One region of the Arhodomonas sp. KWT2 genome, then DNA from elsewhere that is predicted to be linked to it. Evidence: predicted binding sites of a transcription regulator. Region 1 holds the regulator's gene; each other region holds the start of a gene.
The links. Region 1 encodes FliA, which starts transcription of late flagellar genes. Its sites were predicted from a motif close to GCTAAAGTTNNNNNNNNNNCNGCCGATA; they were not measured.
Positions count from the first base shown of each region.

Region 2: a site for FliA is predicted at 6,178-6,205, ahead of flgM (flagellar biosynthesis anti-sigma factor FlgM). Genes of this name have one in related genera too.
Region 3: a site for FliA is predicted at 7,932-7,959, ahead of ACEZHJ_RS07075 (methyl-accepting chemotaxis protein). Genes of this name have one in related genera too.

Region 1 is NZ_JBHFPQ010000043.1:188,632-199,813, forward strand. Features, by position in the region: gene ACEZHJ_RS10215 (chemotaxis protein CheW) at 1-22, opposite strand, end outside; gene ACEZHJ_RS10220 (chemotaxis protein CheW) at 25-774, opposite strand; gene ACEZHJ_RS10225 (ParA family protein) at 758-1,561, opposite strand; gene ACEZHJ_RS10230 (chemotaxis response regulator protein-glutamate methylesterase) at 1,582-2,688, opposite strand; gene ACEZHJ_RS10235 (chemotaxis protein CheA) at 2,716-4,947, opposite strand; gene ACEZHJ_RS10240 (protein phosphatase CheZ) at 4,959-5,711, opposite strand; gene cheY (chemotaxis response regulator CheY) at 5,715-6,107, opposite strand; gene ACEZHJ_RS10250 (RNA polymerase sigma factor FliA) at 6,208-6,933, opposite strand; gene ACEZHJ_RS10255 (MinD/ParA family protein) at 6,930-7,769, opposite strand; gene flhF (flagellar biosynthesis protein FlhF) at 7,802-9,253, opposite strand; gene flhA (flagellar biosynthesis protein FlhA) at 9,285-11,182, opposite strand, start outside.
Region 2 is NZ_JBHFPQ010000050.1:936-9,107, forward strand. Features, by position in the region: gene flgG (flagellar basal-body rod protein FlgG) at 1-440, opposite strand, end outside; gene flgF (flagellar basal-body rod protein FlgF) at 514-1,257, opposite strand; gene flgE (flagellar hook protein FlgE) at 1,337-2,569, opposite strand; gene ACEZHJ_RS14800 (flagellar hook assembly protein FlgD) at 2,585-3,259, opposite strand; gene flgC (flagellar basal body rod protein FlgC) at 3,270-3,692, opposite strand; gene flgB (flagellar basal body rod protein FlgB) at 3,696-4,088, opposite strand; gene ACEZHJ_RS14815 (protein-glutamate O-methyltransferase CheR) at 4,403-5,248, opposite strand; gene flgA (flagellar basal body P-ring formation chaperone FlgA) at 5,448-6,146, shown strand; gene flgM (flagellar biosynthesis anti-sigma factor FlgM) at 6,248-6,565, shown strand; gene flgN (flagellar protein FlgN) at 6,558-6,974, shown strand; gene ACEZHJ_RS14835 (flagellar brake protein) at 6,994-7,707, shown strand; gene ACEZHJ_RS14840 (PilZ domain-containing protein) at 7,711-8,172, opposite strand, start outside.
Region 3 is NZ_JBHFPQ010000039.1:44,516-55,697, reverse strand. Features, by position in the region: gene ACEZHJ_RS07120 (glutathione S-transferase family protein) at 1-259, shown strand, start outside; gene ACEZHJ_RS07115 (type I glyceraldehyde-3-phosphate dehydrogenase) at 266-1,306, opposite strand; gene ACEZHJ_RS07110 (ureidoglycolate lyase) at 1,395-1,889, opposite strand; gene alc (allantoicase) at 1,895-2,926, opposite strand; gene puuE (allantoinase PuuE) at 3,111-4,043, opposite strand; gene ACEZHJ_RS07095 (GntR family transcriptional regulator) at 4,051-4,791, opposite strand; gene ACEZHJ_RS07090 (glutathione S-transferase family protein) at 4,900-5,910, opposite strand; gene ACEZHJ_RS07085 (class III extradiol ring-cleavage dioxygenase) at 5,963-6,790, opposite strand; gene ACEZHJ_RS07080 (LysR substrate-binding domain-containing protein) at 6,941-7,885, shown strand; gene ACEZHJ_RS07075 (methyl-accepting chemotaxis protein) at 8,036-9,997, shown strand; gene ACEZHJ_RS07070 (thiamine pyrophosphate-dependent enzyme) at 10,124-11,182, opposite strand, start outside.

The sequences.
Region 1 (11,182 bases):
GTGCGTGCAGCTGTTCCGACATGACTATTTGTTCTCCGTGATGCGGACGCGCAGGGCGGCACCTTCCGCCCCCTGACTCAACATATCGGCAAACGCCTCGGTATCCATTAGCGCACACAGCCGCCCGAGGACCGTGCCCGCCAGCCAGGGCCGGCGTCCCTCGCGACTGCGCCAGCGTACCTCGTCCGGGGTCAGTCGCACCACGTCACCGATCCGGCGGCAGGCAAGCCCCCAGCGACCGTCGCCGACGATGAGCATGTGGCCGGGGCGGCCCTCGGCGGCATCGGCGTCGGCGTGCCCCGGCGGCAGCACCAGCCGGGCGGTGTCGATCACCAGTACGTTGCGGCCACGGTAACGCATCATGCCGTGCACCCACTCGGGCTGACGGGGGACGGCCGCGATGTGATCGCTGAACGGTACCACGCTGTGCAGCTTCACCAGCGGCACCGCGAGCTTGAGGCTGCCGACCTCGAAGAGCAGCGCCTGGAACTGCGGGGTCGCCCACGGCGGCACCACGGCCCCCTCTGCGGCACCTGTGCCGCCCTCCCCGCCCGCTGCCGCCTGCACCGGGGCCGGCTCCTCATCGCCCTCCGTCGGTGTCAGCGGAGCCGAATCGGACACGACCCGCAGGGGCTGCGGCTCGGGCTCCGGTGCCGCCTCGGCGGTGTCACCACCTTCCGGCGGGAGATCGCGCAGCAGCTCGTCGAGGTAGCCGCGGACGGCGTCCGTCTGCTCGAGCAGCGTCGTCTCGTGCTGTTCAGATCGCCGCGTCATCGCCCAGCACCTTTGCCATATGATCGTCTTCCGCCGTGGCCTCCACGGTGGCCAGCAGCCGGCGATAGGCCTGGCTGCCCCGCGCCCAGGGCCTCAGCACCGTGAGCGGCATGGCCTGCTTGCTCGCCTCGCGGAAGAGCGTGTCCTCCGGGATAACGTCGTCCCAGAGGATTTCCGAATACTCGTGGCGCAGCAGCGCGAGGGTCTCCACCGAGGCCCGGGTGCGCTGGTCGTAGAGGGTCGGCACGATGGTCTGCGGCTGGGCCTCGTTGCGCGAACGCTGGATCATGGCGAGCGTGCGCATCATCCGCTCCAGGCCCTTAACCGCCAGGAACTCCGTCTGCACCGGGATGATCACCCGCTGACTCGCCGCCAGGGCGTTGACCATCAGCACCCCGAGCATGGGCGGGCAGTCGAGAAGCACCCGCTCGAACTCACCGTCCAGGCGCTGGAGCGCGCGGCGCAGGATCAGCCCCATGCCCTTCCGGGTCCCGAGCTGGCGGTCCAGCGTCGCCAGCGCCGTGGACGCCGGCAGCAGCGACAGGCCTTCGACGCCGGTGGGCCGCAGCATCGCCGGCTCGAGCTGACCGTCGTTGCGGAACAGCTCGTAGAGCCCCGGGTTGACGGACTCCGGATCGAGGCGGAAATAGCTGCTCAGCGAACCGTGGGGGTCGAGGTCCACCACCAGCGTGCGCAGGCCGCGCTGGGCGCACAGACCGCCGAGACTGACCACGGTAGTGGTCTTGCCGACCCCGCCCTTCTGATTCGCGACGGTCCATACGTGCATGCGTCCTCCGCGACGGGCCGTCAGGCCCGCAACCGTGCCAGCGCCGGCCCGACGGCGTCGATATCCAGGATCTGATCGGTCAGTCCCGCCCTGGCCACCGCGGCCGGCATGCCGTAGATGACGCTGCTCGCCTCGTCCTGCGCCCACACCAGGGAGCCGCTGCGCTTGAGTGCGCGTGCACCCTCGCAGCCGTCCGCCCCCATCCCGGTGAGCACCACGCCCAGAACGTGCCCCGGCACATGACGGGCCGCCTCCTCGAAGGCAACGTCGACACTGGGACGATAGAACTGGTTCGGCTGCGGCTCGATCAGCCGCACCGCGAGGTGCCCGCCCTGGCTCTTGAAACCCAGATGCTGGCCGCCGGGGGCGAGCAGCACCTCGCCGGCACGCAGGGAATCGCCCTCGACGGCCTGACGCACGCGCAACGGGCAGAGCTGGTCGAGCCGCGCCGCGAAGGCCTCCGTGAACGCCTCGGGCATGTGCTGGATCAGCACCACGGGCATGGGGAAGTTCGGGGGCAGCTTCGCCAGCACCTTCTGCAGTGCCACCGGCCCGCCCGTGGAGGTGCCGATGATCACCAGCCGGACCTTGCCGGCGGGCACCTCCACCCGCCGTTGCGGCGGCTGCTGTGCCTGCACCGGTGCGCCGGACTGCGCCTGGGCCGTGCCCCGCGCCCGGCCCTGTCCGGAGGCGGGGGACGGCGGCGGTGAGGTGGGTCGCCGCATGGAGCGCCGGCCCACCAGCTTGACCTTCTCGCAGAGCAGCCGCCGGGCGTGGTCGTGGTTGCTGGAGATGTCCGAGAAGCGCTTGGGCAGGAAGTCCACCGCCCCGGCCTCGAGTGCATCCAGCGTGGGCCGGGCCCCGTCGTAGGTGAGCGAGGAGAACATGAGCACGGGCGTCGGGTTGCGGCGCATGATCTCGCGCACCGCGGAGATGCCGTCGAGCACCGGCATCTCGATATCCATGGTCACCACGTCCGGACGCAGGCGCTGGACCTTCTGCACGGCCTCCCTGCCGTCGACGGCCTCACCGACCACCTCGATCTGCGGATCCGACGCCAGCAGATCGCAGATCCGCCGGCGGAAGAAGCCGGAGTCGTCGACAACCAGCGTCCTTACTCTGCTCAAAACCGCTCTCCTACCTCTCCTGCCGCTTTATAGACGCGAGCCGTACTGCTTGATCAGGCTGGGGATGTCCACAATCAGGGCGATGCTCCCGTCCCCGGTGATGGTCGAGCCCGCCAGCCCCGGCAGACCGTGGAGGATGGCACCGAGGGGCTTGATCACGACCTCCTCGAGACCGATCACCTCGTCGACCACGAACCCGACGGTCTGGTGACCGATGACCACGGTCACCACCTGGGAATCCTTCTCCTGATCCTCGCCGGTAAGGCTCTTCGCCGGTACCACCGCTTCGGCACCCATCCGGTCCAGCCAGCGTTCGAGGAAGAACAGCGGCATCGCCTTGTGACGGACCATGACCGTGAGTCGCCCGTCCACCACGTTGGTACGGCCGCGCTCGAGCTCGAAGATCTCGCGGACCACGGACATCGGCAGCGCGAACTTGCGCCCGGCGATGCGCACCATGAGGGTCGGCAGGATGGCCAGCGTCAGCGGCACCTTGATGCGGATGATCGTGCCCCGGCCCAGCTCGGAATCGATATCGATGGTGCCGTTGAGCTGGGAGATGCTGTTCTTGACGACATCCATACCCACGCCGCGCCCGGAGACGTCCGAGATCTGCTCCTTGGTGGAGAAGCCGGGCGCGAAGATGAGGTTGTAGCACTCGCTGTCGTCGAGCCGCCGTGCGGACTCCGCGTCCAGAACGCCCTTCTTGACCGCGATCTCGCGGAGCTTGTCCGGGTCCATGCCGCGGCCGTCATCGGCGATGGTCAGCAGGATGTGATCGCCCTCCTGCTCGGCGGCGAGGCGCACGGTGCCGGTGCGCCGCTTGCCGGCACTCTGGCGCTCGTCCGGGGGCTCCAGGCCGTGGTCCACGGAGTTGCGGATGAGGTGGACGAGCGGATCCGCCAGTGCCTCGACCAGGTTCTTGTCCAGATCCGTCTCCTCGCCGGCGGTGACGAGCTCGACCTCCTTTTCCAGGTTGCGGGCGAGATCGCGGATGACCCGCGGGAAACGGCCGAAGACCTTGCGGATGGGCTGCATCCGGGTCTTCATCACGGAGTTCTGCAGGTCCGAGGTGACGTGCTCGAGGTTGCCCACCGCATGGGAGAGACGCTCGTCGCCAATCTCGCCGCGGAGGTTCGCGAGGCGGTTGCGCACCAGCACGAGCTCGCCGACGAGGTTCATGATGTCGTCGAGCTTTGCGGTGTCCACGCGCACGCTGGTCTCACCGCGGTGCCCGTGTCCGCCGGCGCCGTGCTGACCGCCGCCCGCGGCGGCACCGCCGTCGCCACCGCCCTGGTGCCCACCGCCGGCCGACGCCTCGGGGCGGCGGGACGACGGCTCCCGCGCAGCGGAGGATCCGCCGCCGGAGGCCACGGGCGTCTCCGCAGCGTCCGTCTGGCCCCCCGTCGGACCCTGGCCGCTGCCGTGAAGCTGATCGAGGACCTTTTCGAACTCGTCGTCGGTGATCTCGTCGCCGTCGGCGGCGTCCCCGGGACCTTGCCCGTCGGCGGCATTAGCCGGGGCGGATGGGACACCGTGATGACTACCCTCGCCATGGAGGTCGTCGAGCAGGCGTTCGAACTCGTCGTCGGTGATCTCGTCACCGGCGGCGGCCCCCGCACCCGCGCTCGCGCCCGCGCCCGCGCCTTCCACGGCAGTGTCCTTCGCCGCGGCTGAACCGCCGTCTCCGACCCCTTCACCATCGAGGGCATCGAGCAGCGCCTCGAACTCCTGGTCGCTGATATCCCCGGACGCGGCCTCCTGACCGCCAGGTGCGGCGGCGCCGGAGGGCGCGGCCGTCGTTCCACCCGTGCCCTCGCCTGCCGACGCCCCGTCCGAGGCGGACGTGGCTGCACCGCCGGCATTGTCGTCCGGCTGGTTATGACTGCGCAGCGCCTGCAGCAGGCCCCCCGGCGCGGGTTCGAGATCCTGGGCGTCCTCGATGCGGTCGAACATGCCATTGACCACGTCCAGGGCCTGGAGCACGTCGTCCATGAGCTCCGGGCTCATCTGCTTCTCGCCCTGGCGCAGGAGATTGAAGATGTCCTCGGTCTGATGGCAGACGTCGACGAGCTCGTCGAGGCCGAGGAATCCGGCACCGCCCTTGATGGTATGAAAGCCGCGGAACACCGAATTGAGGAGGTCGCGGTCCTCCGGCGCCTGCTCCAGCGAGACGAGCTGCTCGCCGAGTCCCTCGAGGATCTCCCGGGACTCCACCAGAAAGTCCTGGACGATGTCGTCCTGCGGATCGATAGCCATGCGTGTCTCCCTCAGAAGCCGAGGCTGGAGAGCAGGTCGTCGACGTCGTCCTGGCCCGATACGACATCGTCGTCGTCCTGGCCCGGGACCGCAGGTCCACTGAGCTGCTGCTCCGCACGTTCATCCGCCTTATCGGCAGCACGCGGCTTTTCTTCAGCGATCCGCGCCCCGGAAATGCGCACGAGCTCGACCAGGCCGTCCTCGACCTCCTGAACCAGGGTGATGACGCGGCGGATGATCTGGCCGGTGATGTCCTGGTAATCCTGCGCCATCAACGCTTCGGAAAGCGCGTTGTGGAGTGTCTTGCCGTTGTCTGCGGCGGCGGCCAGGAAGGCCTCGATGTCGTGGCTGAGGCCCCGGAAATCGTCGGCGCTCAGCTCACGCCGGCGGAACTGCTGCCACCGCTCGTGGAGCGTCCCGGCCCGGGCAGCGACCTCGTCGGCCAGCGGCAGGCTGGTCTCGACGGCCTCCAGCGTGCGGTGGGCGGCACGGGAGGTCACCTCGATGACATGGTTGAGCCGCTCCCGGGCATCGGGGATCTCGCTCGCGGCGATATCGGTGAGGCGGCTGTCCACGCGAAAGGACTTGAGGGCCTCGTGGAGCTCGCGGGTAAGCTGGCCGATCTCCTGGAAGAGCTCGCTCTCACGCAGTCGCGTTAGCTCATCGACGGTCTCCTGCATGCCCGGGTCGTCGCCGGCCTCGACACGTTCGATGAGCGTGCGTGCTAGCGCGAGATATTCCTGGCTGCGCTGGCTGTCGCTCATCGCCTAACCCCCCGCATTGATGCGCTCGAAGATCTTCTCGATCTTCTCCTTGAGCGTCACGGCGGTGAAGGGCTTGACGATATAGCCGTTCACGCCCGCCTGGGCCGCCGCGATGATCTGCTCGCGCTTGGCCTCGGCGGTGACCATCAGGATGGGCAGCTCGGCCAGTTCCTCATCGGCACGGACGTTCTTGAGCAGGTCCATACCGGTCATGCCCGGCATGTTCCAGTCCGTGATGAGCAGGTCGAAACCGCCACGCTTGAGTATGGGCAGCGCGGTGTTGCCGTCGTCGGCCTCCGAGATGTTGTCGAAGCCGAGATCCCGCAGAAGATTACGGATAATGCGCCGCATGGTGGAAAAATCGTCCACCACGAGGATTTTCATGTGCTTGTCCAGTGCCACGCCGATCCCCCTGAGTGGAAACGCGAGTTATTGTGAGGCCTCACCGCCGGCGGCGGTGTGCACGCCCCCGTCGCGGGGGCGCCCCGATCGGTGTCTATCCATCCAACCAATCGGCAAGGGAGGCCTTGAGCTTTAGCATTATCTTGCCACGAATCTGGCTGACACGTGACTCGCTCACCCCGAGGACCTCGCCGATCTCGCGCAGATTGAGTTCCTCGTCATAGTAGAGCTGCATCACCAGCTGGTCGCGTTCACTGAGGCCGCGGATGGCCTCGGCAAGGTCGGCGCGGAAGTGACCGTCGGTCAGCACGTCCTGCGGTGACGGGCCATCCCCGGCGGGGTCGTGGGTCTCGCCGGTCTGCGGATCCGTCTGGTCCATGCTGAACAGGTGCGCGCTCGAGGCGTCGGCGAGCATACCGTGGTAGTCGTCGACACTCACGCCCAGCCTGGCGGCGACCTCGGCGTCCCGGGGCTCACGGCCGAGCTCGTTCTCCAGGACGTGGATGGCTTCGGCGGCCTCCCGGGAGCGACGGTGCACGGAACGCGGTGTCCAGTCGAGGCGCCGGATCTCATCGAGCATGGCACCGCGGATGCGGATGCCGGCATAGGTCTGGAACGAGGCGCCCTGGCTGGCGTCGAACTGCCGCGCCGCCTCCAGCAGGCCGACCATGCCCGCCTGGATGAGGTCCTCGATCTGCACGCTCGGAGGCAGTCGGCTCGCCAGGTGGTGAGCGATGCGTCGCACCAGCGGGGCGTTCGCCACCAGCAGGTCGTCGCTGCTCCCCCGCTGGACCGCCTCGTAGAGCGCATGTCCATTCATTCGGAGACCTCCCGGACGCGACTGCCATAGCGTATGACACGCTCGACGAAGAACTCCAGCTGGCCGTCGGCGCGGCTCGGCAGCGGCCACTGTTCGAGGCGCGCCGCCAGCGCCTGGAAGGCCCGGGCCGACGGGCAGGAGGGATACATCGAGACCACCGCGCGCTGGCGCTGAACCGCGGCACGCAGGCGATCGTCCTCGGGGACGGCGCCGAGGTATTCCAGGGTCACGTCCAGGAAGCGGTCGAGCACGCGCGCGAGCTTGCCGTAGAGATTCTGGCCCTCCCGCGGCCCCGGGACACGGTTGGCGACCATGTGGAAACGCTGCACGCCGTGGTCGCGGTTGAGCACCTTGATCAGCGCGTAGGCATCGGTGAGCGAGGACGGCTCGTCGCAGACCACCACCAGGACCTCCCGCGCGGCGCGGGCGAAGCTCATCACCGAGTCGGAGATGCCGGCGGCGGTATCGACGAACAGGTAATCAAGGTCAACGGCGAGCTCGCTGAAGCTGCGGATCAGGCCCGCGTGCTCGGCGCCGGAGAGCTCGGCCATGCGCTGGGTTCCCGAGGAGGCGGGAACGATGTGAATGCCCTCCGGTCCCTCGAGCAGGACCTCCTCCAGCCCGGCCTCGCCATCCAGCACATGGGCGAGATTACGCTTGGGCGAGAGCCCCAGGAGCACGTCCACGTTGGCGAGGCCGAGATCGGCATCGAAGAGCATCACGCCACGCCCCTCCCGCGCCAGGGCGCTCGCCAGATTCACGGATACGTTGGTCTTGCCCACGCCCCCCTTGCCGCTGGCCACCGCGACCACCTTGACCGGCTTCGGCTCGCTCATTCGTCTCAATCCCGCTGCCTGATCCATGCCCCTCAGCCCTGCCGTGCCAGGCTGCCCGCGAAGGCCACCGCCAGGGACTCGTCGTCCTCGTTCTCACCGTCGCTATCCGCCGCGAGGGCCTCCGCCTCGCCGACCAGCGCATCCGCCCGCGCCGGGCGCAGATCCTCGGGCACGCGCTGACCGTCGGCCACGTACGCAATCGGCAGCCGGCCACGCATCACCGCCGTGAGCACCCCGCCCAGACTCGCAGCCTCGTCGACCTTGCTCAGGATACACCCCACCGGGCCCACGGCGCGAAATGCGCGCAGGGTCTCCATCAGGGTCGGCAGCTGGGTGTTCGCCGACAGCACCAGGTACGGCCGGATCCGATGGGCGCCGTCCTTGAGCGCGCGCATCTGCTCGGCGAGGCGCATGTCGCGCTGGCTCATCCCGGCGGTGTCGATGAGCACCAGGCGCCGGTCGGAGAAATCGTCGAGCAGCTCGGCGAGCTCCTCGCCGTCGGCCGCGGCATGAACCGGCACACCGAGGATCCGCGCGAAGTTGCGCAGCTGCTCCTGGCCGCCGATGCGGAAGTTGTCCGTGGTCACCAGCGCCACCTGGTTGCGACCGTGGCGCAGGGTAAAGCGGGCCGCCAGCTTGGCGACAGTGGTGGTCTTGCCCACCCCGGTGGGGCCGACGACGGCCACCGCCCCGCCCCGCTCGATGATTTCGTCGTCGCTGGTGGCCACGTGCTCGGTGACCAGGGACATGGCCTCACGCCAGGCGTGATCCGGGTCCTCACGGCTGGTAACCGCGTCGGCGAGGCCGCGGCAGACGTCCGGGCCGAACCCCATGCCGTGCAGCCGGCGCATCAGCGTCGCCCGGGCGGGCGTGGCACGGCCCATCTGCTGCCACTCCATGAGCGTGAGCTGGTTCTCGAACAGCGAGCGCAGGGTGCGCAGCTCCTCGCGCATGGCCTGCATGGCCGGCTCCTGGGTCCACTCGATGCGGTTGCTCGCCGAGCGCGTCCGGCGGGTGCCCGCGGGCTCGGGGTCGTCGTCGTCGCCGCTATCGTCACCGCCGGCGAAACGCTCGTAGTCCAACGCGAGCGACGGTGCGCCGTCGCGCCGTCGCGTCGGCGCCGGTTTATCGTCACCCGCCGGGCCCTCGTCCCCGTCATCCCCCACCGTCACCGAGAAACCCCCGGCCGGAGCCGTGTCCTCCCGGGCCGCTGCATCGGCGTCGGCGCGGGCGAGCAGCCGCTCGAATCCGTCCGCCCCGCCGCCGGTGATCTCGCCGGCCCCACCGGCATGCCGCGCGGTCCGGCGCTCCTCGCGGGCGACGGCCTCGCGCACCGCCTGCTCGTCATAGTCCACCGCCGAGATCACCTCGACGCCCCCCTCCACCCGTCGCGAGGAGAGGATGACCGCATCCGCGCCGTGCGACTCGCGCACCTGACGCATGGCTGAACGCATGTCCTCGGCGAATACGCGCTTGATCTTCATGCTGCCGCTCCACTAGGGCCGTCAAACCGGGTCAGCCCGCCTGCGAGACCTCCTGCTGTCCCACCGTGGCGACGACCCGGACCTCCCGTTCGTCGGGTATCTCGTTGTAGGAAAGCACGTGCAGTCCGGGACTCGCGTGCCGCGTGAGCCGGTAGAGCCAGCTCCTGAGTCCCGGCGAGGTGAGCAGCACCGCGGGCTGACCGCTCATCTCCTGGCGCCGGGCACTCTGGGTCAGCGAGCGCTGCAGACGCTCGGCGAGCCCCGGCTCGAAGCCGGCGGCCCCCTCGGATACCCCCTGGATAGTGTCCTGCAACAACTGTTCCAGCTGTGGCTCCAGCGTAATCACCGGCAGCTCGCCGTTGATGCCGGAGATCCCCTGGACGATCATCCGGCCCAGGGCCTCGCGCACGATCTGCGTGAGCTGCTGCGGGTCCTGAACCCGCGGGCCGTGCTCCGCCAGGGTCTCGACGATGGAGCGCATATCCCGCAGCGGCACCCGCTCCGAGAGCAGGTTCTGGAGGACCTTGGTGACCACCGACAGCGACAGGGTGGTCGGAACCAGCTCCTCGACCAGCTTGGGCTGCTGGCGCGCGAGCATGTCCAGCAGCTTCTGGGTCTCGTCGTGGCCGAGCAGCTGGTGGGCGTTGTCCTGGACGACCTGGCTGAGATGGGTGGCAACCACGGTGCTGCTGTCAACCACGGTGTAGCCCAGGCTCTGGGCATAGTCGCGCTGATTGGCGTCGATCCAGACCGCCTCCAGGCCGAAGGCGGGATCCCGCGTCGGCGCACCGTCTAGCCGACCGGACACGGTCCCCGGATTGATCGCCAGCTCCCGGCCGGGCTGGACCTCGGCCTCGCCCACGGGCACCCCCAGGACGCTGATCCGGTAGGCGTTCGGGGCAAGATCGAGGTTGTCACGGATGTGCACAGACGGCACCAGAAAGCCGAGGTCCTGGGAAACCTTCTTGCGCACGCCCTTGATCCGGGTGAGCAGCTGGCCGTCCTGGTTACGGTCCACCAGCGGGATCAGCCCGTAGCCCACCTCCAGACCGACGGTATCCACCGGCGGCACGTCCTCCCAGGTGAGCTCGCGCTGCTCCGGCCGCGACGCCTCCGCCTCCTGACCCGCCGGCGCCGGTGTCTCCGCCGCCGCGGTCTCCTCCTCCCGGCGCTTCTGCCACCAGGCCCCCCCCAGGCACAGACCGCCGAGGAGCAGGAAGGTGAGGTTCGGCATGCCCGGGATCAGGCCGATTGAGGCGACGATGCCGCCGCTGATCAGCAGCACGCGGCGGTTACTGAACAGCTGCGAGAGCACGGCGCCGGCCATGTCCTGGGACGACGACACGCGGGTGACGAGGATGGCCGTGGCCGTGGAGAGCACCAGTGACGGGATCTGCGCGACCAGGCCGTCGCCGATGGTGAGCAGGGTGTAGTTCTGCATCGCCTGGCCCGCCGGCATATCGTGCTGGAGCACGCCCACCGCCAGGCCGCCGATGATGTTGATGAACAGGATCAGGATGCCGGCGATGGCGTCGCCGCGCACGAACTTGCTGGCGCCGTCCATGGAGCCGTAGAAGTCCGCCTCCTGGGCGACGTCCTCGCGCCGCTCCTTCGCCTGCTGCTGGTCGATGATGCCGGCGTTGAGGTCGGCGTCGATGGCCATCTGCTTGCCGGGCAGCGCGTCCAGGGTGAAGCGCGCGCTGACCTCGGAGACGCGCCCGGCACCCTTGGTCACCACCACGAAGTTGATGATCACCAGGATCGCGAAGACCACCAGGCCCACCGCGTAGTTGCCGCCGATGACGAACGAGCCGAAGGACTCGATCACGTTGCCCGCCGCGCCCGGACCGGTGTGCCCTTCGATCAGCACCACCCGGGTGGAGGCGACGTTGAGGGCCAGACGCAGCAGCGTCGCCACCAGCAGCACCG
Region 2 (8,172 bases), on a different contig from region 1:
TGGGCGTCGTCCGGGATGGTGATGTTGGGCACCACGGAGAGACCGTTCTTGGTGACGAGCTGGCCCTGGCTGTCGACCTGGAACGAGCCGTCCCGGGTGTAGGCGATCGTGCCGTCGGGCTGCAGCACCTGGAAGAAGCCGTCCCCGTTGATGGCCATGTCCAGGGCGTTCCCCGTCTGCTGGATGTTGCCCTGGGTGTGCATCTTCTCCGTGGCGGCCACGCGCACGCCGGTCCCGACCATCAGCCCGGAGGGCAGCTGCGCGTCCTGCGTGGTCTGGCCGCCGGCCTGGCGGACGGTCTGGTAGACGAGGTCCTCGAACTTCGCCCGGTCCTGCTTGAAGCCGGTGGTGTTCACGTTGGCCAGGTTATTGGAGACCACGGACATCCGCGTCTGCTGCGCGTCCATCCCCGTCTTGGCCACCCAGAGTGCCGGATTCATGGTTCATTCCTCCCGCGCGTATCCGCGCGCATCGATCCCGTCGTGGCTAAACCGTTGCAACTCTCATGCCGCATCAGCCGCCGCTGCGCAGCAGTCGCTGTCCGGCCTCGTCCGTCTGGCGCGCCGTCTCGATCATCTTGATGTAGCTCTCGAAGCGGCGGGCATGGTCGATCATCTGCACCAGCGCGTCCGTGGCATTGACGTTGCTGGACTCAAGCGCGCCGGAAACCACTTTCACACCGGCGTCGGCATCGGCAGTGCCGCCGCCGGCGAGCCGGAACAGCCCGTCCTCGCCCTTGCGCAGCTGCCGGGTCGGCGGATCCACCAGCTTGAGCCGGTCAACCACCGCCATGGCATTGGCGCTCTGCCCCTTGGGCACGACGCTGATGGTGCCGTCCTGACCGATCTCGACCTTCTCCGCCGGTGGGATGGCCACGGGGCCGTTCTCCCCCATGACCAGCTCGCCGGCTCCGGTCTCCAGCAGGCCGCCCTGGGTGACGCGGAAGTCGCCACGGCGGGTGTAGGCCTCGGTCCCATCGGCCGCCTGGACGGTGAACCAGCCGTTGCCGCTGATCGCGGCGTCCAGGTCACGCCCGGTGGTCTTCAGCGCCCCCTCGGTGAAATCACTGCCGGTGCGCGTCTCCACGCCGTAGACACGGCTCGGGCGCACCGGGCCGTGAACGTCGCGACTGGTCAGTGCCTCCAGGTCCGCGCGAAAGCCGGTGGTGTTCGCGTTGGCGAGGTTGTTGCTGGTAACCCGCTGCTGTTCGAGGGCGTATTTCGCCCCCGCCATCGCGATGTAGGCCATGCGATCCATGGTCTCTGCCTCCTTCGGGCGCGAGCCTGTGCCTGCGCCGCCGGCACGGCCGGCGTGCCGCGGCGCAGACGCTCACCGCTCACGAGCGGATATTGAGGATCTCCTGGGTGATCTGGTTCTGGGTCGAGATCATCTGGGAGTTCGCCTGATAGTTGCGCTGGGCGGTGATCATGCTCACCAGCTCCTCGGTGATGTCGACATTGGACTGCTCCAGCGCCCCCGGCTCCAGCGATCCCGTCCCCGAGGAGCCCGGCGCGGCGACCACGGGCGTGCCGGACTGGAAGGTCTCCACCCAGCTCGTGTCGCCCACCTGCTGAAGCTGCTCGGGGGCCGGGAAACGCGCCAGTGCCACCTGCCCCAGCGCCTCGGTCTGGCCGTTGGTGAAGCGCGCGATGATGCGCCCGTCCGCCTCGACGCCCAGGCCGGTGAACTGGCCGGCGGCGTAGCCGTTCTGGCGCAGCTGCTTGACCTCGAAGGGGGAGCCGAACTGGGTGAGGTCCTCGACGTTCAGCGAGAGATCGAGGTCCGCGACGTTGCCGCTTAGCGGGACCGCGCCCGACGTCAGGGTGTCGTTCGCCGGCGCCGTCAGCTGACCCTGGGTGTCGAACGACACGGTACCCATGTCGATCTCGTTGCCAGGACTCCCGACACCGGAGGCCCCATCGACGGTCGCCTGGACGTTCCACTGATTCGAGCCGGTCTTGCGGAAATACAGCGTCGTCAGGTGATCACCGCCCTGGGAGTCGTACAGGGTGGTCGACGTGGAGAAGTTATAGGTCTCGGGATCACCGGAATCGAACGGGTTGGTCAGGGCGTCCGCGGTGGCGTCGAGATTGGCCGACAACCGCATCTCGTTGGACGCCTGGGGTGCGACGTTGCCGATATTGACCTGCAGCGGCCCCTGCGCCCCGGTGATATTGCCCTCGCCGTCCGCCTGGAAACCGGTGAGCTGGCGGCCGTTCGCATCGACGATGTAGCCGTCCTTGTCGAGACTGAACGCACCGTTTCGGGTGTACTGCGTCTCCCCGCCGTCGCTCACGCGGAAGAACCCCTCGCCGTTGACGGCCAGATCCAGGCTGCGACCGGTGAAGTCGAACTGCCCCTGGGAAAACTGCTGACGGGTATTGGCCAGGCGCACGCCCTGCCCCACCGCGGTCTGCGAGACCCCCAGGTTGCTGGAAGCGAAGATATCCGCGAACTCGGTCCGCGAGGACTTGAAGCCCGTCGTCTGGCTGTTCGCCACGTTGTTGCCGGAAACATCGAGGTCCGATGCCGCGGCCTTGAGACCGGTGAGAGCCGTTCCGAAAGACATGCCTTGTGCCTCCCCTTACTGAACCTTGCGTACATCGGACAGCGAGATATCGCCCACGCCGTCGACGGTGAGTGTCGGCGTACGGCCGTTGCCCGCCAGGGCAACGCTGGTGACCTCGCCGGCGATGCGTACCGGTTGCGTAGTCACCCCGTCCGTCGTGGTGGTCTCGGCGACCACCTGGTAATCGCCACTGGGCAGGCGCTCGCCGTTCGCGTTCTCGCCGTCCCAGGAGAAATCCACCGAGCCCGCATCCTGGGCGCCGAGCGCCATCTCCGCGACACGGGTGCCGGTACCGTCGACGATGGATACCGTCAAATTGCCGACTCCGGCGTCCAGCTCCACGGTGCCGCTGAGCTCGCCGTCCTGGGGCAGATGCCCCGTGTCGCTCTCGGCGGTGACCTTGCGGCCGACCAGGCCGGCCGCCTGCAGCGACTGGCTGGCGGTCATGGAGGACTGGAAGTCGGAGAACGAGCTCTGCAGGGACTGGATGCCCGACGCCGATGTGAACTGGGCCATCTGCGACATGAACTCCGCGTTCTCCATCGGGTTCATCGGGTCCTGATTCTGCAGCTGGGTGGTCATCAGCTTGAGGAAGTCCTGCTGGCCGAGCTCCGTGCGGTCGTTCTCTGCCTGGCTGGACGACATGGCAGCCTGCTGCGAGGCACTGCTCGTGCCGGTCACCGTGGTCATGGCGTTCTCCTTAGCGTCCGAGACGCAGCGTCTGGAGCATCAGATCGCGGGAGGTGGACATCACCTCGACGCTGTTCTGGTACGAGCGCGAGGCCGAGATCATGTTGACCATCTCCTCGACCGGGTTGACGTTCGAGCGATAGACATAGCCCTCGTTATCGGCCTGCGGGCTGTTGGGCCGGTAAAGCTCCTGCACCGGTGCCTCGCTCTCGACCACGCCGCGCACCTCCACCGGCACCGCACCGGCGTCGCCGTCGCGTGCCTGGGCCGCCTGCAACGCCGCCGAGAAGACCGGCTGGCGCGCCCGGTAGGCCTGCTCCGGCGACGAGGCCGTGGTCTCGGCGTTGGCGAGGTTGCTCGCCGTGAGATTCAGCCGCAGGGACTGGGCACTCATCGCCGAGCCCGCGACGTCGAAGACATTGAACATGGACATGGGCTACTCCCCCTTGATCGCGCCGATGATGCCCTTGATGTCGTCACCGAGCATGCTGAGGGCGGCCTGGTACTGGGTGGTGGCCTCCGCGAACTTCGCCTGCTCGCGGTGGACCTCCACGGTGTTGCCGTCGAGGGAGGGGTTGGCAGGCACGCGGTACTGCACCGAGGCGCTCGTGCCCGCGGCGCCGGTACCGAGATGCGCCGGCGACGTCCGCGCGAGCGCCAGCGCACCGCCGCCGGCGCCGTCCAGGGCCTTGCGGAAATCGATGTCCCGCGCCTTGTAGCCGGGGGTATCGGCGTTGGCGATGTTGCCGCTTATCAGCTGCGTGCGCTCGGACTGCACCTGCAGGGCGTCGGCAGCGACGCCGAAAACCCGATCCATCGTGATGCTCATGCCCGGTCACCTCCTGCGATGATTCCGGGTCAGGCAGATGCAACAGACGTGCCAGCTAGCGCGAGCGCCTCGACCACCGGAGGGTTACAGGTCGAAACGTGTAGGTCGGGCACGGCCGTCAGGCCGTGTGCGAGAAGACGGCCTGTCCTCCGCGACGTCGCACGCCTTCGGCGCACGACCTACCCGCCCGGCTCGCCGAATCCCGCGTCCGGGACGCAGGTCTCACACCACCAGCCGAAGGGGTCAAGGCCGAAACAGATGGGCCGGGCACAGCCGCAGGCCGTGTGCGACAGGCCGGATCAACCCGGAAACGATCAGTCCTTGCGGCGGTACACCACGCCGGGATGGCAGCGCACCATCTCGAATTCCGTGAGCTCCCTGGGCAGGGACTCGGAGGCCCCGACCATGAGGTAGCCGCCGGGCTCCAGGGCCTGCCCCATGCGGCGGATGAGATCCGTGCGCGTGGGCATGGAGAAGTAGATGAGAGTGTTGCGGCAGAGGATGAGATCGAACCGGCCGAGGGTACCGTAGGCCTCGAGGAGGTTGTGCTGGCGGAAGCTCACCCGCCGGGTGACCTCCGGGCGAACCCGCCACGTGTTCTGATCGACGGCGTCGAAATATCGTCGCTGGCGTTCCTCGCTCAGCCCGCGACGGATCTCGCTGGCACTGTATTCCGCGGCCTTCGCCCGACCGACAATCTGCGTGGAGATGTCCGTACCGACGATTGTAGCGTCAAGATTCCGACCCTTTGCCTGGTACTCCGACAGCGTCATGCTCACCGAGTAGGCCTCCTGGCCCGACGAGCACGCCGCCGACCAGATCCGGATATGGCGCTTGCCACGCCGCTCGAACTCCGGAAAAAGCTGGTCGGCGAGGATGCGGAACGGGTAGATATCGCGGAACCACTGCGTCTCGTTGGTCGTCATCGCGTCGACGACCTCGGTACGCAGCTGCTGACCCGCCGCGGACTGGAGCCGCTGAACCAACGCCCCCAGGTCGGCGAGGGAATGGCGACGCAGCAACGGCGCCAGGCGGCTGGTGACGAGATACTGCTTGTTCTCGCCGAGCATGATGCCCGAGCGCTCCTCGAGAAAGCGCCGGAACGCCTCGTAGTCCGCCGCGGCCATCGTGTTGTTGTCTTTGCGGCTCTCCAGGGCCACGCGCGACCTCCTCGGGCATTTCACCGGCCACAGGGCCGGATTTCGCGACTCCATCGTAACGGATGGCGCTAGCGTCCTGGAACAGGGCTCCACTGATGTACCGGACAGTATGGTTATCGGCCAACCGCCACGGGACTGAACCCACCTGGAACGGATTCTGCAAGCACGAGGGCGGACACAGGAACGATACGGACCCACGATGGCCTACCGAGCAATCGTCGCACTGATACTGCTGGGCAGCGTGCTGCCCGCGGCCCAGGCTCGCCCGACCCAGTCGCTGGCGGAGATACGCACGAGCGTACAGGCCTTCGTCAACGAGCTCGACGGCGATGCCGGACAGCTGGAGCGCGTGGAAATCGACCGGCTCGACGAGCGCCTGCGGCTACCGGCCTGCGGCGAGGCCCTGGCTGCCGACGCTCCCAACCGGCGGGAGGGCAGCGAGCGGCTCGTGGTCCGGGTTCGCTGCCCGGGTCCCTCCCCCTGGAAGGTCTACGTCCCGACCCGGGTGGTGCGCAGCATCGAGGTCGTCGTCGCGGCCCGGCCCGTCCCCCGCGGCAGCCGGCTCGATGCCGAAGACCTGCGCACGGCCCGGCGCACCACCACGAGGCTCCGGGGCGAGTACTATACCGACCCGAAGGGCCTGATCGGGCTGCAGACACAGCGGTCGCTGCAACCGGGTACGGTAATCGACGCCGGTCAGCTGACCCGCCCGACACTCGTGCGCCGCGGCGATACCCTGCTTATCCAGGCCGGCAACGGCCCGGTGAAGGTCAGCATGCAGGGGCGCGCCCTGGAGGACGGCACCCGAGGCGAACGGATACGTGCCCGCAATCTCTCTTCCGAGCGTGTCGTCGAGGGCGAGGTCATCGCGCGCGGGCGCATGCGCGTCAACTACTGAGCGCTGACAACGGACATTCACCCCGCGAGCTGCTAAAGTTCGCGGAAATCCGGCCGCTAACTCCTGCAGAGGCAGGTCTGGATAATCGAGGAGCAGGGAACATGAGCAACCCCATCGACAACGGCCCGCGCCCGCCCGGCAGTTACCCGACGGGTAGCAGGAACGGCACGGCACGGACCGGCTCGCATGAGGATACCGACAGCCGCCCGTCCGCCGCGACCGCGGCCCCGCAGAGTGACAGCACCAGCGAATCCAGCCGCCTGCAGGCGGTGCGTGAGTCTATCGATAACACGCCGGAAGTGGACAGCAACCGTGTCCAGGATCTCCGCGATCGCATCTCGCGAGGGGAGTACCCGCTGGACGCGGACCGCATCGCCCAGCGCTTCGCGGACTTCGAGCAACTGCTGAGCGATGGCTGACGGCACATTGACGCTTGACGGATTGCGCACCCTCCGCGGGCTTGTCGACGAACTCGATGCAGTGCTCGAGCGCGAGCACGCGGAAATCACCGCGCGTGCCGATGCCGCGACCATCGAGGCCACCGCCCAGGAGAAGCTGCGGCTGTTCGAGGCAATCGACACCTGCCCCGAACCGGTCCCCCCGGGCGAGGACGCCGACTCGGCCCTGCAAACCGAGTGGCAGGCGCTGCGCGATACCCTCGCGCGCGTTAACCGCCGCAACGAGCGCAACGGCATTGCCATCGCGCGGGTGCTCGAGACCGTCGGCGAGGAAGTCGCGCTGCTGACCGGCCGCGAGCGCGACGGGGAGACCTACGGTCCCGGCGGGGGAACGGCGTCCGGATCCGGGCGCCTGCGAACCAGCGCCTGACGGTGGGGAAAAAAGCGGTATGACGAACGCGGCGCCCTATGAGGAACCGGAAATCATACGCAACCCCGGGCAGAAGACCGGAATCCTCCGCCGCCTCCACGAATCCCGCAACCTTCTGGACGTCCACCTGCCGGAACGGGGCACGCCCTTCCGCAGCGCGCTGCTCTACGTCGACCCCCAGAGCCGCCGGCTGACCCTCGACGAGCTCAAACCCCGACGCGGCCACGACCGCATCGAGATCGGCACCGAGCTGCGCGTCGTCAGCCGGACCCTCGGTGTCGACACCCGGTTCACGGTCACTGTCCAGGAGATCGGCCTGGCCGATGGCATCTACTACTACGTGGCCGGCTACCCCGAGGAGATCGTCTACAATCAGCGCCGACGCTTCGTGCGCGTGCCCGTCCCGCTGACCCGCCAGCAGCACTGCACACTGTCCGGCGGCGAGGACGCCCCGGATACCGATATACAGCTCTGCGACCTCTCCGCCGGCGGCATCGGCGCCTACGTGATCAAGGGCCCGGAGCCCGAGCCGCATAACCAGTACGACTGCCACATCGCCCTGCACGACAGCCAGCCACTGGACGCGCGGGTGGAGATCCGTTACCTCGAATACGACCGGCAGCGAAAGCGTTACCGCTTCGGCGCCGAATTCCAGGACTTCACGCACGCGGACCGCGACCGCCTCCAGGGCCTCGTGCTCTCGTTACAGCGCGAGCTCCTGCGCAAGACCTGACGCTCAGTCTCCTCGCTCCTCACGCAGCAGCTGGGCCTCGCGGCGCAGCATCAGATGCACCAGCAGCTCCCGGTCGTGCTCGCGGGCAAACTCGAACTCAATGCCGAGCCGGTGTCCTCCGGTTGCGACACGGTCGCAATGGCGCACGCGGCCGAACATACGCAGCCCCGCACCGGTTGAATGGAAGAGCATGCGCAAATCAAGGATGGAGCCCGGTGGCAGCGCGCCGTCGGAGCTTATGAAATCCATCCCGCCGGCACCGATGTTGACGTCCGTCACCTTGGCGACCCGGTTGCCGAACGCCTGGACGGCCAGCGTCTCGGCGAGGAGGTCGATGCTCTGATCCAGGGTATCCACGAGCTTGGAGAAAACGGCGGATTCCTGGCGGGCGTGGCGTCGGAGCACCGTCGCCCCCTCGCGGATCTCGTGCAGGCGGCTGGCCAGCATGAAGGCATTCGGCCAGCG
Region 3 (11,182 bases), on a different contig from region 1:
CGGGGGCGACTGGCTGCTGCCCGGCGGGCTGTCGGTGTGCGATTTCTATCTCGCGGTATGTGCACGCTGGGCCATGATCTACCCGCGGGGGGCAGCCGCCATCACGCCGCCGCCGGCGAGCCATCCACACCTGGCGCGGCTGCTCGCCACGCTGGAGGCGCGTCCCGCCGTGGCGCGGGCCTGTGAGCGCGAGGCGGTGCCGGCGCCGTTCTTCACCGCGCCGGTGCCGCCCCGGCCGGCCGCCGGCAGCGTCTCCTGACGCCGGTCAGCCCCGGTCCGGGGTGTCCAGCCGGGCCAGGGCCTCGGCGATATCGAGCATCCGGCTGGCAAAACCCCACTCGTTGTCGAACCACGCCAGCAGCTTGATCATCCGGCCGTTGGCGACCCGGGTCTGGGTGGCGTCGACGATCCCGGAGCGGGGATCGTGGTTGAAATCCATGGAGGCGACGGGCTCGCGGTTGATTCCGATCAACCCCTCGAGCCGCCCCCCCGCGGCCGAGGCCAGCAGCTCGTTGACCGCCTCCGCGGTGGTCTCGTCACGCACCTGAACGGCCATGTCCATCGCCGAGACGTTGATGGTGGGCACGCGTACGTGCAGCGACTCGAAGCGCCCGGCGAGGTGGGGCATGAGACGGCCGATGCCCCGGGCCAGGCCGGTGTCCACCGGTACCATCGACTGCATCGCCGAGCGGGTGAGGCGCAGGTTGGTGCGGTGGTAGGCGTCGATCACCGGCTGGTCGTTCATCGCCGAGTGCAGCGTGGTGGTGACCCCGTGCTCCACCCCCAGGGCCTCGTCGAGGACCGTGAGGATCGGTACCACGCAGTTCGTGGTGCACGAGGCCGCGGAGACGATCCGGTGCGCCGGGGCGAGGGTGTCGTCGTTGATGCCGCGGATGATGGTGGCATCGATGTCGCTGCCCGCCGGGTGGGAGAACAGCAGCCGGCGGGCGCCGGCATCGATGTGGGCGCCGGCGCTGTCGCGCTCGCCCGGCTGGCCGGAGCACTCCAGTACCAGGTCCACGTCCAGCTCGCGCCAGGGTAGCCGTGACGCCTCTGGTTCGCTGAACACGCGGATCGGCCGGCCGTCGACGACGAGCTCGCCGTCGCGGGCGGTCACCTCGCCGGGAAAGCGCCCGTGGGTGGTGTCGAAGCGGGTGAGATAGGCGATGGTGTCCAGGTCACCCAGCTCGTTGATGGCGACCACCTCCAGCGCCGGCGTGCCGCCGCTGCGTGCCCGCTCGACCAGGGCGCGCAGCACGCAGCGGCCGATGCGGCCGTATCCGTTGATGGCGATGCGATAGGCCATGGGCAGACAGTTCGTTCCCGAATGGATGACCGCTGACCATACCGCGAACCGCCGGCGCGCGGCCACTGGCCGGTTTGCGGACGGCCCCTCAGGCGGTGAGCTGCAGCGGCTGCGCCAGCGTGAGCTCGTCGCAGTTGTCCCCGGGGCCGCCGCGGTCGACCACCAGGAAGTCGCTGGTGGACTCCAGTGCCAGCAGCGGGTGATGCCAGACGCCGGCGTGATAGTTCACACCCTGATCGCCGCGGGCGAGGAAGGCCCGCACCGTTGCGGGGTCGACCTGCTCGCCCGGCGGGGCCACCACCACCAGGTAGGGCCGGCCGTTCAGCGGCACGAACGCCTGGCTGCCCAGCGGGTGGCGCTCCAGCATGGACACGGTCAGCGGCGGCGAGAACGACTGGCCGCGGAAGATGCTGATCAGCGCCCGGGGCGCGTCGCCCCCGAGCTGGACTGCCGCGAGGTCGTGGAAGCGCTGCGTGGTGCCGTTGTTGATGGGGAACGACTCCGCCGTCTCATCGGCGGCGATGACGTCGCCGAACGGGGCGAACGCCTCGCGGGTCAGGGGCTCGGCGGTGAGGGTGCGCATGGCGGTCACTCCCCGTTGCGATACGGACGGCCGAACAGGCGCAGGCGGCTGACCCCGCCGTCCGGGATGATGTTGAAGCGCACGTGGGTCACCACGCCGATGTCATCCGCGAGCGCAGTGAACTCGTGGATACTGTCCGCCGACAGGGGCTGCTCGTCGAGCAGCGTGGGCCAGAACATGCTCTGGGTGACCAGCGATTCGTCGGTCGCCTCCGGGACGTATGCCGCCTGGATGCTGCAGCGGTCCGGGTAGTTGCCCTTGAAGTGGGCGGTGTCGACGACGGCCCGCTCGATCACGCCGGGGTGGGCGAGGGCGACGATGCACCAGTCGTTGCCGGGCTCGCGCCGCCGCCGGGTCTCCCAGCCGTCGCCCATGTTGACCCCGCGGCCCGGATGGAGGATGCGCGGGGTGCCGTAGTGGGCGTCGTTCCAGGCGACGACGCGGCCGCCGTTCATCAGCGCCGCCAGGTCCGCGTCTGTCTGCATGGCCGTGTCGGACCAGTCCCGCCGGACCTCGCCGTAGGCGCGCAGCCTGGCGATGCCGCCGTCGGGGAAGATGCGCACACGCAGGTGGGTCCAGGTGCGCCCGTCGTCGACGGCGTGAAAGTGATGCCGGTCGCCGGCCAGGCTCAGTGTGGGCAGCAGCGTGGTCCAGGCCGCGGCGTCGTCCGGGTCGCCGTCCGGGCAGTGGCAGGCCTCGACGGTGGCGGCGGGCGGAAAGTTGCCCGTGAAGAAGCTGGTGTCCAGGTCGAGGCCGTGGATCACGCCGGGTGCGGCCAGGCGGATGACGGCCCAGTCATGGCCGCCGTTGCGCCGGCGGCGGGTCTCCCAGCCATCCATCCACTTGCCGTGGTCGTCGAAGCGCTCCGGGTAGAACACCGGCGTGTCGGCGGCGAGCATGCGCTCAAGAGGGGCGAAGAACTCGTCGCTGGCCGCCACCGCGGCGGCACCGGCGCCGGCGTCGGCGAGGTTGATGCGCCCGCGGGCAAATGCGGGCAGCTCGACCGGCGGGGCCTCGATTCTCGGCTCTGTGCTCATCGCGGGTCTCCGTTGTCTCTCGCCGTCGGGGACGGTTTCCCGTTCCCCGCCTGGCGGTGTGATCGCAGCGGTGCTGCCGGGCAGGGCATGCCGGCGGTAGTCCGACGGCGGCCGTGGATGACCGTCGATGACACGGGGGGCTCTTTTCGCGATCCCCGCGACCGGCATTTCTGCGATGCCCCGTCTATGCGTACGGGTGATGCTCGCGCCAGTGGCGCGCGATGTCGATGCGGCGCGCCACCCACACGTGGTCATGGGCCTCGATGTGATCGAGGAAGCGCTGCAGGGCCCGGAATCGCCCGGGCCGGCCGACCATCCGGCAGTGCAGGCCGATGTTCATCATCCGCGGCGTCTCCGCCCCTTCGGCGTAGAGGACGTCGAAGGCATCGCGGAGGTGGCGGAAGAAGGGCTCGCCGTCGCCGAAGCCGGTGGGCGAGGCGAAGCGCATGTCGTTGTTGTCCAGGGTGTAGGGCACGATGAGCTGGGGCACCTCGCGCCCGTCGCTGACGGTGACGCGCTGCCAGAACGGCAGGTCGTCACCGTAGTAGTCCGAGTCGTAGACAAAGCCGCCGTCCTCGGCCACCAGCCGGCGGGTGTTGGGACTGTCCCGGCCCGTATACCAGCCGAGCGGGCGCTCGCCGGTGAGCTCGGTGAGGATGTCGACGGCGCGTGCCATGTGCTCGCGCTCCACCGCCTCGGGGACGTCCTGGTAGTGGATCCAGCGCAGGCCGTGGCAGGCGATCTCGTGGCCGGCCTCGCGGAACGCGGCGACGGCCTCGGGATTGCGCTGCAGGGCCATCGCCACGCCGAATACGGTCAGCGGCAGGCCCCGGCGGGTGAACTCGTCGAGCACCCGCCAGACGCCGACGCGGGAGCCGTACTCGTAGATCGACTCCATGCTCATGTGCCGGGCCGCGTAGGGCTCGGCGCCGGGGATCTCGGAGATGAACGTCTCCGCGTGGGGGTCGCCGTGGAGGACGTTGTTTTCGCCGCCCTCCTCGTAGTTGAGGACGAACTGCACGGCCACGCGGGCCCTGCCGGGCCAGTCCGCCTGCGGCGGCCGGCGGCCGTAGCCCACCATGTCCCGTGGGTAGGCGGTCTCCTGTGCGGTGTCCATGGCGCGGTTACTCCTCGCTGGCTGTCTGTGTCGGGCCGTGCCGGCCGAACAGGGCGTTGAAATCCGGGGTCTCGCGGCGCTCGCCGTCGAAGTTCAGGGAGCGCTCAATCCCCTCGAGGTGACGGGTCATCCACTGCCGGGCCCGTTCCCGCTCGCCACCGGCGAGCAGCGCCAGTATCTCGCCATGGTCGCCACACTCGCAGCCGACGCTGCTCGCCGAGCCGTAGACCGCGATCACCAGCGACGAGCGCCGGGCGAGCTGTTCGATGAACGTGGCGAACGGGGCATTGTGCGCCACGCGGGCCAGGCGGATGTGGAATGCCGCGGAGAGCTGGATGGCCTCGTGCTGCGCGCCGTCCGCCTGGGCACGGCGCTCGCGGTCGACGAGTTCGTGGAGGGCGGTGAGGTCATCGTCGCCCAGGGCGTCCACGACCCAGTCGACGAGGGCGCACTCGGCAAGGCGCCGGGCGGCGAAGACCTCCCGGGCCTCGTCCGGGGAGGGCTTGGCGACCTGCGCGCCGCGGTTCGTGCGGAGGGTGACCAGGTGTTCCAGCGCCAGGCGCTGGAGGGCCTTGCGGATGCTCGTGCGGCTGACCTCGAAGGCCTCCGCCAGCGCGTCCTCGGGCAGGCGTGCTCCCGGTGCGAGGCGGTGATCGACAATCGCCTCGCTGAGTGCGCGGTGGATCGTGTCGTCCCGGTTGCGCGGTGTCCGCTCCGCCCGGGTCGCGGCGTTGCTCTCCATGGCCATGGCGCCCCTTCACCGCCGGCTCGATGGTGGCTTCTGGGCTGCAGGATATAGGGACTGTATACAATATGGAACAGTTTCTGTCCCCAATATGAAACGCCCGCGCCCCCGTCAGTGGGCAGGCGGACGTTCGAGGATGCCTTCTCCGGGCAGATGTTCCCGGTCGTGGGGCCGGTCGAGATCCACGTCCGGGCCGAGGGGCACGACCAGCGACGGGTTGATGGCGGCGTTGGTGTAGTAGCCCACGCGGATGTGCTCGAGGTTCACGGTTTCGCGGATGCCAGGCCACTGGTAGAGCTCGCGGAGGTAGGCGGCGAGGTTGGGGTAGTCCTCGATACGGCGGACGTTGCACTTGAAGGCCCCGTGGTAGGCGACGTCGAAACGCACGAGGGTCACGAACAGTCGCCAGTCGGCCTCGGTGAGGTGGCGCCCGGCGAGGTAGCGGTGGACGTCCAGGTGGCGCTCGATCCGCGCCAGGGTGTCGAACAGCGCGCGCACCGCCGTCTCGTGGCTTGCCTGGCTCCGCGCGAAGCCGGCCCGGTAGACGCCGTTGTTCACGCGCTCGTAGATGAGGGCGTTCCAGGCGTCGATCTCCCCGCGCAGGGGGACCGGATAGAGGTCCAGGCGGTTGCCGGTGAGGTGATCGAAGGCGGTGTTGAGCATGCGCAGGATGTCCGCGGATTCGTTGTTCACGATCCGGCCCGCCTGACGGTCCCAGAGCACCGGTACCGAGACCTTGCCTGTGTACCGCGGCTCCGTGGCGGTGTAGAGCTGGTGGTGACGGGTGACCGGTGCGATGGCCGGCCCCGCATCCTGGGGCTCGCTGTATGTCCAGCCGTCCTCGCCGAGCACCGCGTCCGCCACGGACACGGGGATCAGCGACTCCAGTCCCTTGAGGCGGCGGGCGATGAGCGTGCGTGACGCCCAGGGGCATAGATAGGCGACGAAGAGCTGGAACCGTCCCGCCTCGGCGGCGAGGGGGGTGTCGTCCGCGGGTGCGGGCGTGCCGTGCGGGGTGATCCAGCGGCGGAACCGCGTCGGCTCGCGCTCGAAGGCGCCGCCGTGGATCTCGCTCTCGGCGATGTCGCCGCGCACCCACTGTCCATCGACCAGTCCGGGCATGATGTCCTCCGTGTCCGTCGGGCCGCCCCGCGCGCGGGGCGTCGTTACCGGGTCACTCCGCCGCGAGGGCGTCGGTGCCGAAGAGGTAGGCCGACTGGCGGCTGGCGAGCACCTCGTCGGTGAACACCCGCCGCCCGGGATCGTCGCCGGCGGCGCCCGCCGCCACGTGCAGCGGCAGCAGGTGCTCCTCCCGCGGGTGGGCGGCACGGGCCGACGGTGCATCGTCCCAGTGTGCGAGCGCCGTCTCGCGGGCCGTCGCCGGGCCCGTCACCGCCGCGGTGAGCCAGTCGTCGAAGCGCACCGAGTCCGGGTCCAGCCCGGCGCTGTCGAAGCGGAAGCGGCGCATGTTGTGATAGCTCATGCCGCTGCCCACGATCAGCACGCCCTCCCGCCGCAGCGGCGCCAGCGCCCGGCCGGCGGCCAGGTGCTCCGCCGGGTCCAGGCCGCGACGCAGGGAGAGCTGGACGATGGGCACGTCGGCATCCGGATGGATGAGCCGGAAGGGGATGAAGACCCCGTGATCCAGACCGCGCCGGGATTCCTCGGCGGTCTCCAGCCCGGCCGCCTCGAGGAGTGCGCGCACGCGGGCGGCGACGGCCGGCGCGCCCGCCACCGGGTAGGTGAGCTCGTAGGTGTGCGGGGGAAAGCCGCCGTAGTCGTAGAGCAACGGCGGGTCGGCCTGCCCGTTCACGGTGAACGCCGGTGCCTCCCAGTGTGCCGAGACGACCACCACCGCCTGGGGGCGCGGGCCGACGTGCCGGGGTACGGCGCGAAGCCAGTCGGCCATGCGGTGCCAGGTGTCGGCGGGGTCCCAGTCCATGAAGAAGCACGGGCCCGCCCCGTGGGGGATGAACAGTGTCGGTAGTGTCGGTGCGCTCATGGTTGTCACTCCGCAGTCTCAGGGGGGCGGGCCGGAGCGGGGACGGTGTCGGTCCGGGGGGCACGGGGGCTCCGGTTCGATTGCGCGTGCAGTGCGCTGGATTCGGGAGACAGCATGCCGTAGTTTCCATATTTTGGTAAGACGGCATTAATGGAACTTATGGTTGAAGAATCAGAAACCATTGGCGGGGCCGTCGAGGACCTGAGGGCGTTCTGCGCCGTTGCGGATCTCGGCACCGTCTCCGCCGCGGCGCAGCGGCTCGGCGAGACCAAGGGGGGTGTGAGCCGGCGGCTGTCGCGCCTGGAACGGCGCCTGGGCGTCGCGCTGCTGGCGCGTACGCCCCGCGCGGTGTCGCTCACCGAGGAGGGGCGGGTGTTCTTCGCGCGTACCCGGGAGGCCCTGGGACTGCTGGACGATGCCGCGGAGACGGCACGGGCCTCGCGTTCGGTACCGGACGGCCACCTGCGTGTCACCGCGCCGGTGGATCTGGGCATGGATGTGCTGCCGCCGCTGGTGACCGGGTTTCGCGCGGCCTATCCCCAGATCACCGTGGAGCTGGTGCTCACCGACACGGCGCTGGACCTCGCCGCCAACCGCATCGACCTCGCCCTGCGGGCGACCCCCGGGGCTTTGCCGGACTCCGGCTACCGGGCGTCCACCCTGCTGTCTTTCGCCATCGCGCTCTATGCCTCGCCCGCGTACCTGGACGCCCACGGGGTGCCGGACACGCCCGCCGCGCTTGCGGATCACGAGTGGGTGGTATCCCGGGAGCTCACGGGGGCGGCCAGGCTCACGCTCACCGACCGGCGCAACCGCCCGGTAACGGTGATTGTCCGGCCCGGGGTCCGCACGACGGACTACGCCAGTGTCCACCGCATCGCTGCTGCCGGGGGAGGGATCGCACCGCTGCCCGAGCCAGTCGCCCGGCGGTCGCTGGAGGAGGGGCACCTGGTCCGGGTGCTGCCCGAATGGCAGTGTGCCAGCGGCACGCTGTACGCGGTCAGCCTGCGCGGCAGCGAGGCGCCGGCGCGGGTGCGTGCCTTCCGGGCCTACCTGCGCCAGGCCCTGGCGCCTGCCCGGCCGAGGGACCACTGAACGGCATCCCTGTCTGTTGTCGACCCCGAAGCAGGAGTCGACGAATGGTAAAGATTTGGAGGATCTGGTCGATTACTTTACCAGCCTCCCACCCGCGAGGGGCTGTGCGCGGGCGGCCGGGGAGCAGGTTTGAAACAGACGGGGAAATGCATGTCCATCGCACGTAAGCTGGTGCTCGCCTTTGGTGGCACGATCATCGTCGCCGTCGTGGCGATGGTCTTCATCGCGGTCGAGGCCGCGCGTGACAATGCCGTCTCGGGCTTCACCGAAGGGAGCCTGCGTGAGATCCGCCAGGTCGACGGTGTGATAACCGGGTTTTTCGACCAGATTTCCCGGAATACGGCGTATATGGCCAGCCACCCGGCAGTACGCAGGGCGGATTCCGGGGTGACCTCCTATCTCGACACGTCCCGGGAGATGTCGATGACGCCGGAAGACAACGGGGACGTGGAGGCCGAGATATTCGGCGCATACGATCGTTTCGCTTCCGCCCATCCGGAGCTGGCCTACGTCTACATGGCGACCGAGGAAGGTGGTTACGTTCAGTGGCCGAAGGGTCGGATCGGGGCGGGGTACGATCCGCGTGAACGTCCCTGGTACGGCGCGGCAAAGGCGTCGCCGAATGAGACGGTCATGACCGACGCGTACTATTTCAGCACCGACGACGTTGCCATCGTGAGTTTTGAGCACACGATCCGCGACGGGCGGGGCGAGGTGATAGGCGTGCAGGGCATGGACGTGTCGCTGGAGACGCTGACCGAGCGCGTCGCGGATATCGAGTTCGGTGACGAAGGCTACCTGATGCTGGTCGAGGATACCGGCACCGTGCTGGTCGACCCCAGTAATCCCGATCACAACTTCCACAACCTCGGTGAGCTCGAAGGCGGTGATTACGCCCGGCTGGCGGAACGCGATGAAGGGTCCGTGGCCTTGCAGATCGGGGGCAAGGCGTACCAGGCCAGTATTTATACGTCGCCCGGGCTCGGCTGGAAGTTCATCGGCCTGATCCCGCGCTCGGAGATGATGGCGGCGGCCAACCGGGTGACCATTCAGATGGCGGCCGTCGGTGTTGCCGTGATTGTCGTCGCCATATTCGTGGCATTGCTGATCGCCCGTTATCTCACGCGCCCGATCGTCAGCGTTACCGAGAAAATGCGTGACATTGCGGAGGGTGAGGGGGATCTCACGCAGCGTCTTCCTGTGCATGGCAGGGACGAGATGACGGACCTCGCCGAGCAGTTCAATGCCTTCGTCGACAAGGTCCGGCGTGCCATCTCCGAGGTCAGCGGTACTACCCAGCAGCTTGCCTCGTCTGCCGAAGAGCTCAACCAGGTCGCTGCCCAGACCCAGGACGTGGTACGACAGCAGAGCAACGAAACGGACCAGATCGCCTCGGCGATCAACGAGATGACGGCGACCGTGCAGGAGATATCCCGCAACTCCGGCGAGGTCGAGACGTCTGCCTCCCAGGCGGACGAAAGGGCGCGTGACGGCAACCGCATCGTCGCCGAGAACCGGGATTCGATGGATACGCTCGCCACCGATATCCAGCGTACCAGCGAGGCGGTGGCGAAGGTCGAGGCCCGCAGCCAGGAGATCCGTACTGTGCTCGATGTCATCTACGAGGTGACCGAACAGACCAATCTCCTGGCGCTGAATGCTGCGATCGAGGCGGCCCGGGCGGGCGAGCAGGGGCGCGGCTTTGCGGTGGTCGCCGAGGAGGTGCGGGCGCTGGCCAAACGCAGCAACGAGTCCGCCGTGCAGATCCGCGAGATCATCGATGGCTTGACCACGGACACGGCGGCCGCCGTGGAGATCATGGACCGTTCCCGGGAACGCTCGGTGCGCAATCAGGAACGGGCAAACGAGGCGGGTGAAGCCCTGCGGGCCATCGAGGAGGCGGTCGCCGGGATCCACGGCCAGATCACCCAGGTCGCCACGGCGGCGGAGGAGCAGAGCCAGGTGGCCGAGGAGATCAACCGCAATATCGCCCAGATCGTCGAGGCCGCCGGAAGCAGCTCCGAAGGCATGGATCAGACGCGTACCGCCAGCGACGAACTCGCGCGACTCGGCGAGACGCTGCGCGAGGTCGTCGGGCGCTTCAGGGTCTGAGCACAGCCGGCCCTGCCGGGGTCCGGGTGGCCGTGCGCCACCGCCACGCTGTACGCGCTCCGTCGCCGCGGTGGCGGGCCACTGGGGCGCGGCCTGCCCGCCTCATGCCCCGGCCGAGGGCCGGCGTCAGCGGGCGGTGGCCCCGGGCCGGTGCACCCCGGCCGTGCGCGGCGCCCGCTCGGGGAACTCGGAGGTTGCCGCGCCGGCGCCCAGTACGGCCTCGGCCTGCTCGTAACGGGTCTCCCGGTAGCCCTTGACGTTGTCCAGCTGCATGAGCCGCCGGCGGCGCTCGTCCACGGCCAGGCGGGGCACGGCCTCCAGCAGTTCCTCCCGGATTTGCCGGGCGATGGCGTTCTCGCGCCGGTGCCACCGGGGCAGGACGCGGCGCAGCACGCGCAGGTGACGCATGGTGCGCAGCATCCAGTCCCGCGGGTTCAGATCGAATTCGATCCTGCGGCCGGCGACGTCGAAGCTCGGACGGTTGATGTGCCCCACCTCCACGCTGCGGCCGAGGTGGCCGTAGCGCCGGCGGGCGCGCTCGCGCTCCAGCGGCGAGACCAGCAGGTGCGAGACGAACACCTCGTCCTTGATGAAGTAGGTCCTGGCGAGGGCCCGCAGCGCGATACGCTGGTGTGCCGCGTCCGGGTACAGCCCGGGCAGTCGCGCGGCGTCGGCGAGGAAGTCGTCGAGGCGGGCACCGCGGTCGTAGACCAGCAGATCGTGGACATACTGGCCGAGGTGTTCGCGCTCGATCTCCGGCAGGCGTGCGGCGAGGCTGTCGGTCGCCCGCTCGAGGGCGTTCGCGAGCCGTCCGCTGCGCTCCCAGGGCGCGGTGCCGTCGCGCAGGCTCGCGTGAAGGGGGGCCAGCGGGTCCTCGTGTGCCGCCGTCTCGCCGAAGGTCCGGGCGATCGCCTCCGCACCCTCGACGACGAATCGCCGGCCCAGGGTGAACGCCCGCCAGTTCGCGTCGAACTCGCTTGCCGGCACCGCGCGGGCGAAGGCCTCGCGGAGGTTGTGCAGGGTGAACGGCATGCCCCCCTGCTGGTAGGCAACGCCCAGCAGCATGGCCGAGGCATAGACGTTGCGGCCGAGCAGGCGGTGGGTCAGTGCACGGGCGCCGGCGAGGTGGGCGCGCTCGCCGAGCGCCTCACGAAGCCGGCCGCGGATGTCGGCGGCGGTCGGCGC